Microbaculum marinisediminis: one gene and its partner. The protein of the gene in region 1 interacts with the protein of each later gene in a pairwise test. Links are inferred from orthologs where the notes say so. Each region holds a gene or a part of one and is shown in the gene's direction. Other genes may lie near its edges.

Region 1 (3,319 bases):
AGGGGCAGGGCCTGACGATAGACGGGACGCCACTCGCCGGCCGGGCGATCCTGGCCCCGATGTCCGGCATTACTGACGCGCCGTTTCGCCGGCTTGCGCATCGCTTCGGGGCGAGCCTCGTCGTGTCCGAGATGGTGGCCAGCGAAGAACTCGTGCAGCAGAAGCCCGACGCCGTACTGCGCATCGAAGGCGAGGGCGTGGCGCCGAACGTCGTGCAACTGGCCGGTTGCGAATCCAAATGGATGGCTGAAGGGGCGCGGCTCGCCGTCGATGCCGGCGCCGATATCGTCGACATCAACATGGGCTGTCCGTCCCGCCGCGTGGCCAACCGGTGGTCCGGTTCGGCGCTGATGCGCGATCTCGATAATGCCGCTCGGCTGATCGCGGCGACCGTCGGCGCCGTCGCCGTGCCGGTCACGTTGAAGATGCGGCTCGGCTGGGACCGCGACTCGCTGAACGCGGCCGAGCTGGCGATGCGCGCCGAGGCACTGGGCGTGCAGATGATCACGGTCCACGCGCGCACGCGCTGCGATTTCTACAAGGGACCGGTCGACTGGCCGGCGGTTCGCGCCGTGGTCGAGGCGGTCGACGTCCCGGTGGTGGTGAACGGCGATATTCTCGGCCTGGAGGACGCGCGCGAGGCGCTGGCGCGGTCGGGGGCCGATGCGGTCATGGTCGGCCGCGGCGCGTGCGGGCGGCCCTGGCAGGTCGGCGCGATCGCACGGGCGCTCGAAGCCGGCGCCTCCGAGCTGGAGCCGGCGCCGGAAGACATCGCCGCCATCGTTCTGGAACACTACGAAGCGATGCTCGGTCATTACGGCGATACGCTCGGCATGCGTATCGCCCGCAAGCATCTCGGCTGGTACCTGGAAGCCGTGAAGCCGGCCGACGAGATCGGCGCGTGGCGCGCGGCCCTTCTGACCGAAGACGATCCGCGCGCGGTGGCGGCGGCAATCCCCGATGCCTTCGCCGCGGGACAACTGGAGTGTGCAGCCTGATGACGAGCGCGGTCCTCGACAAGGTCTCCGGCGACGTCCACGCACCGGCGTCGGAGGCTGTCTTCAACGCGCTCCCGCATCCGGTGATCGCGGTCGCGGACGACAACGCGATCGTCTCGGCGAACGCGGCGGCGGAATCGTTCTTCCAGACGAGCCTTTCCGTCTTACAGCGCTACGCCATCACCGATCTGGTGCCGCATGACAGCCCGCTGATCGATCTGTTGGCGCAGGCGCGCGAACGGGCCGCCTCGGTCAGCGAATACCGGGTGGCGATCGGAACGCCGCGCACCGGCGGCGAGCGGCTGGTGGATATCTACGTCGCGCCGATCGCCGAGGAAAACGACACCACCGTGGTGATGATCCACGAGCGCACCATCGCCGAGCAGTTCGACCGTCAGTTCACGCATCGGGCGGCGGCGCGCAGCGTCACCGGGCTGGCCAGCATGCTGGCGCACGAGATCAAGAATCCGCTTTCGGGCATTCGCGGCGCCGCCCAGCTCCTCGAGTCGACGGTGGAGGAGGGCGACAGGGCCCTTGCCCGGCTGATCCGCGAGGAGACCGACCGGATCGTCAAGCTGGTCGACCGGATGGAGGTGTTCTCCGACCAGCGGCCGGTCGAGCGCGATCCGGTCAATATCCACGTGGTGCTGGACCGGGTGAAGCACATTGCCTCTGCCGGCTTCGCCAAGCACATCCGTTTCGTCGAGGAGTACGACCCCTCGCTGCCGCCGGTGCTGGGCAATCGCGATCAACTCGTGCAGGTGTTCCTGAACCTGGTGAAGAACGCCGCGGAATCGATTGGCCCCAACGCGACGGACGGCGAGATCGTGCTGTCGACGGCGTTCCGGCCTGGCGTGCGGCTGTCGGTTCCGGGCAATTCCGAGAAGGTCAGCCTGCCGCTGGAGTTCTGCGTGCGCGACAACGGCCCCGGCGTCGCAGAGGACTTCCTGCCGCATCTGTTCGATCCGTTCGTGACAACCAAGATGTCCGGCTCCGGCCTCGGCCTCGCGCTCGTGGCCAAGATCGTCGGCGATCATGGCGGCGTGATCGAGTGCCAGTCACAACCGCGGCGGACCGTGTTCCGCGTTCTCATGCCGATGTACCTGACCCACCGCGACCCCAACGCGCGCGCGTCCGACGTGAAATCCGACGAGGACTGAGAGACGATGCCTACCGGTAACATCCTGGTCGCCGACGACGACGCCGCGATCCGAACCGTGCTCAACCAGGCGCTGTCGCGCGTCGGATACGACGTGCGCGTGACCGGCAACGCAGCCACCCTGTGGCGCTGGGTCTCGCAAGGGGAGGGCGATCTCGTGATCACCGACGTGGTGATGCCCGACGAGAACGCCTTCGATCTTCTGCCGCGTATCAAGAAGATCCGGCCCGAGATGCCGATCATCGTGATGAGCGCCCAGAACACCTTCTTGACCGCGGTCAAGGCATCGGAGCGCGGCGCCTACGAATATCTGCCGAAACCGTTCGACCTGAACGAACTGGTGACGATCATCGGCCGGGCCCTGGCGGAACCGAAGCCGCGGGCGGCGGACGGTGCGGAGGAAGAGGGGGACAATATCCCACTCGTTGGACGCTCGCCGGCAATGCAGGACATCTACCGGCTGCTCGCACGGCTGATGCAGACCGATCTGACGGTGATGATCGCCGGTGAGTCGGGCACCGGCAAGGAGCTGGTCGCCAAGGCCCTGCACGACTACGGCAAGCGCGCGAACGGGCCGTTCGTGGCCATCAATATGGCGGCCATTCCGCGCGACCTGATCGAAGCCGAGCTGTTCGGCCACGAGAAGGGCGCCTTCACCGGCGCGCAGACCCGCAACACCGGCCGGTTCGAGCAGGCCGAAGGCGGCACGCTGTTCCTCGACGAGATCGGCGACATGCCGATGGAGGCGCAGACCCGTCTGCTGCGCGTCCTGCAGCAGGGCGAGTACACGACGGTCGGCGGGCGCGTGCCGATCAAGACCAACGTCCGGATCATCGCGGCCACCAACAAGGATCTCCGGCAGCTGATCAATCAGGGGCTGTTCCGGGAGGATCTCTACTATCGCCTGAACGTCGTACCGATCCGGCTGCCGCCCCTGCGCGAACGCACCGAGGACATTCCCGACCTGGTGCGTCATTTCTTCGCCCAGGCCGAGAAGGAGGGGCTGCCGCACAAGCAGATCGAACAGGCCGCCCTCGACCGTCTGCGGCGGTATCGCTGGCCCGGCAACGTACGCGAACTGGAAAATCTGGTTCGGCGGCTCGCCGCGCTGTACCCGCAGGAGATCATCAACGAGCAGACGATCGAGGCCGAACTCGGGGAG
Region 2 (3,159 bases), on another replicon or contig:
ACCTTCGCGCATCGTCCGGAGGGTGTAAGCGCATGTCGACTGCGGTCAAGAACCTGATTTCGATCCTCGACCTTGAACGGCTCGAGGACAACCTGTTTCGCGGTCGCAGCCCGCAGGACGGCTGGCAGCGCGTCTATGGCGGCCAGGTGATCGGCCAGGCGCTCGTCGCCGCCTCCCGGACGGTGGACGCGAGCCGGCTCGCCCATTCGCTGCACGGCTATTTCATGCTCGGCGGCGATCCCAAGGTGCCGATCATCTACGAGGTCGAGCGCATCCGCGACGGCGGCAGCTTCACCACCCGGCGCGTCGTCGCGATCCAGCACGGCCGCGCCATCTTCTCCATGTCCTGTTCCTTTCACCTCGACGAGCCCGGCCTCGACCATCAGTTCGAGATGCCCGACGTGCCGCAGCCCGAGACCCTGCCCGGCGAAGCCGAACTCGTCTCCAAGTTCCCCGACATGATTCCCGAGCCGATCCTGAAATACTGGCAGCGCGAGCGACCGATCGAGTTCCGGCCGGTCGATCTGTCGCGCTATCTCGGCGCGCCGAAGAAGGAGCCGTATCAGCAGCTCTGGTTCCGCGCCACCGCACCGCTGCCCGATTCGCCGGAGATCCAGCGCTGCGCGCTCGCCTACGCCTCCGACATGACGCTGCTCGACACCTCGCTGGTGGCCCATGGCCGCAGCGTCTTCGAGCCCGACATGATGGTCGCCAGCCTGGACCACGCCATGTGGTTCCACCGCCCCTGCAAGTTCGACGACTGGCTGCTCTACGCCGAGGACAGCCCGTCGAGCCAGGGCGCGCGCGGTTTCAATCGCGGCCTGATCTTCACCCGCGACGGCACCCTCGTCGCCTCCACCGTTCAGGAAGGCCTGATTCGCCAGGTGACGCGGGACACGTGATTCAGAATTCGGCGCTTTCCCGCCCCGCAAACGCTCTGCCTATATTTTATACACACCTTATATCGCGCCTAATTTATAGGCACTTCCCGCCCCGGCTCCCTGGCCGGGCTGCGCCGACGATTCCCAAACGCACGTGAAAACAACCAGTTAGCCGCCATGGCGGCAACTGGCACGGCTCTTGTTTTGTACGGCCGTCGAGACCTGTCCGCGTCGCCCTCCGGCGCCCGCCGGGTGGACCACCCGGACACGGTTCTTCGTCAGCGTTCGCGGCACGCGCCGCCGACGCAGGTCGGAACAGGACAGGGAGCCGACATGAAAATCGTCATGGCTATCATCAAGCCCTTCAAGCTGGATGACGTCCGTGAGGCCCTCACCGCCGTAGGCGTGCAGGGCCTCACCGTCACCGAGGTGAAGGGATACGGACGACAGAAGGGACACACCGAGATCTATCGCGGCGCCGAGTACGCCGTCAGCTTCCTGCCGAAGCTGAAGATCGAGGTGGTCGTGCCTTCGGACCAGGTGGACACGGTCGTCGATGCGATCTCCGGAGCCGCGCGCACCGGCCAGATCGGCGACGGCAAGATCTTCGTTCACGGCATCGACCGCGCCGTGCGCATCCGCACCGGCGAAACCGACGCGGACGCGCTCTAGGGCGCGGCCCCAGGGCGTCGAAAAACCCGCGAAACAGATTGTTCAGGGGATCAGATCCGATGAATCTGCGTAAGCTACTCTACATTCTCGCCGGGGGCGCGACACTGAGCGCCCTCGTGATCGAGCCGAGCCTCGCCCAGACGACGGAAACCGCCGTCGAGGTGACCGAGGTGGCCGCCACCGGCGTATCCGCCGAGACGGCCTACATCTTCAACACCTTCCTGTTCCTGGTCACCGGCTTCCTGGTGATGTTCATGGCGGCCGGCTTCACGATGCTCGAAGCCGGCATGGTGCGCACCAAGAATGTCTCGATGCAGCTCGTGAAGAACATCGCGCTGTACTCGGTGGCCACCATCATGTTCTGGATCGTCGGCTACAACCTGATGTACGACGGCGTCGACGGCGGCTATATTGGCTCCTTCCTGCCGAAGATGATCCCGGCCCCGGACGCCGATCCCGGCGACTATTCGGCGGCCTCGGACTTCTTCTTCCAGCTGGTGTTCTGCGCCACCACCGCCTCGATCGTCTCCGGCACGCTGGCCGAGCGCATCAAGCTGTGGCCGTTCCTCATCTTCACCGTGATCCTGACCGGCATCTTCTACCCGATCACGGGCTCCTGGCAGTGGGGCGGCGGCTGGCTCAGCGAGCTCGGCTTCTCCGATTTCGCCGGCTCGACGATCGTGCATTCGGTCGGCGGCTGGGCGGCGCTCTCCGGCGCCATCCTGCTCGGCGCGCGCAAGGGCAAGTTCGGCGCCGACGGCAAGGTCCACCCGATCCCCGGCTCGTCGATGCCGCTCGTCATGCTCGGCGCGATGATCCTGTGGCTCGGCTGGTTCGGCTTCAACGGCGGCTCGCAGCTCGCCCTGGGCTCCGCGGCCGACGCCTCGGCGGTGTCGCGCATCTTCGTCAACACCAACATGGCCGCCGCCGCCGGCGTCATCGCCGCGATGCTGCTCACCCAGCTGATCTACAAGAAGGTCGACGTCACCATGGCCGTCAACGGCGCGCTCGCCGGACTGGTCTCGATCACCGCCGAGCCGCTGGCGCCCAGCCTGTTCATGGCGCTGATCATCGGCGGCATCGGCGGCATCATCGTCGTCATCGTCGTCCCGCTGCTCGACCGGCTGAAGATCGACGATGTCGTCGGCGCCATTCCGGTGCACCTGGTCGCCGGCATCTGGGGCACGCTGGCGGTGCCGATCACCAACGCCGAGACCGGCTTCGGCACCCAGATCATCGGCATCGTCGCCATCGGCGCCTTCACCTTCGTCGCCTCGGCGATCGTGTGGACGATCCTCAAGGCCACCGTCGGCATCCGGGTCGGCGAGGAGGAAGAGGCCAACGGCCTCGACCTGGCCGAGATCGGCGTCGAGGCCTATCCCGAGTTCGGGACCGGCAGCCAGCGGCTGTAGGACCCGCGAGTATCCTCCCGGCGCCTGGCCAAGGCGTCCTCCTGAACGGCCCGGTCCTCCCCGGGCCGTTTTTTTGCCTGCGTGCCCGGGTGCCCGCGTGCCCGGATCCGGACACAGCCCAAAAACCGGGCATGTGCCCAGTTGCGCGGCAGCTCCGCGAATCGCCAGATTCGTGGATTCGCTATGTGAATCAA

The links.
Region 2: the proteins of MUB46_RS20095 (region 1) and MUB46_RS10250 interact in binary tests that used the Escherichia coli proteins (3 or more experiments, as listed by UniProt). The link is inferred for Microbaculum marinisediminis from one-to-one orthologs.

Annotation. Positions count from the first base shown.
Region 1 is NZ_JALIDZ010000010.1:190,700-194,018, reverse strand. The notes cover bases 79-3,077. They hold MUB46_RS20095 (two-component system sensor histidine kinase NtrB), read left to right. Parts: upstream 79-997; coding sequence 998-2,158; downstream 2,159-3,077. Other genes in these bases: ntrC (nitrogen regulation protein NR(I)), read left to right, coding at 2,165-3,077; dusB (tRNA dihydrouridine synthase DusB), read left to right, coding at 79-998. Also shown: more of dusB, read left to right, coding at 1-78; more of ntrC, read left to right, coding at 3,078-3,319.
Region 2 is NZ_JALIDZ010000004.1:286,059-289,217, reverse strand. The notes cover bases 45-2,883. They hold MUB46_RS10250 (P-II family nitrogen regulator), read left to right. Parts: upstream 45-1,214; coding sequence 1,215-1,553; downstream 1,554-2,883. Other genes in these bases: amt (ammonium transporter), read left to right, coding at 1,613-2,883; tesB (acyl-CoA thioesterase II), read left to right, coding at 45-902. Also shown: more of tesB, read left to right, coding at 33-44; more of amt, read left to right, coding at 2,884-2,965. UniProt on the Escherichia coli protein: Involved in the regulation of nitrogen metabolism. Regulates the activity of its targets by protein-protein interaction in response to the nitrogen status of the cell.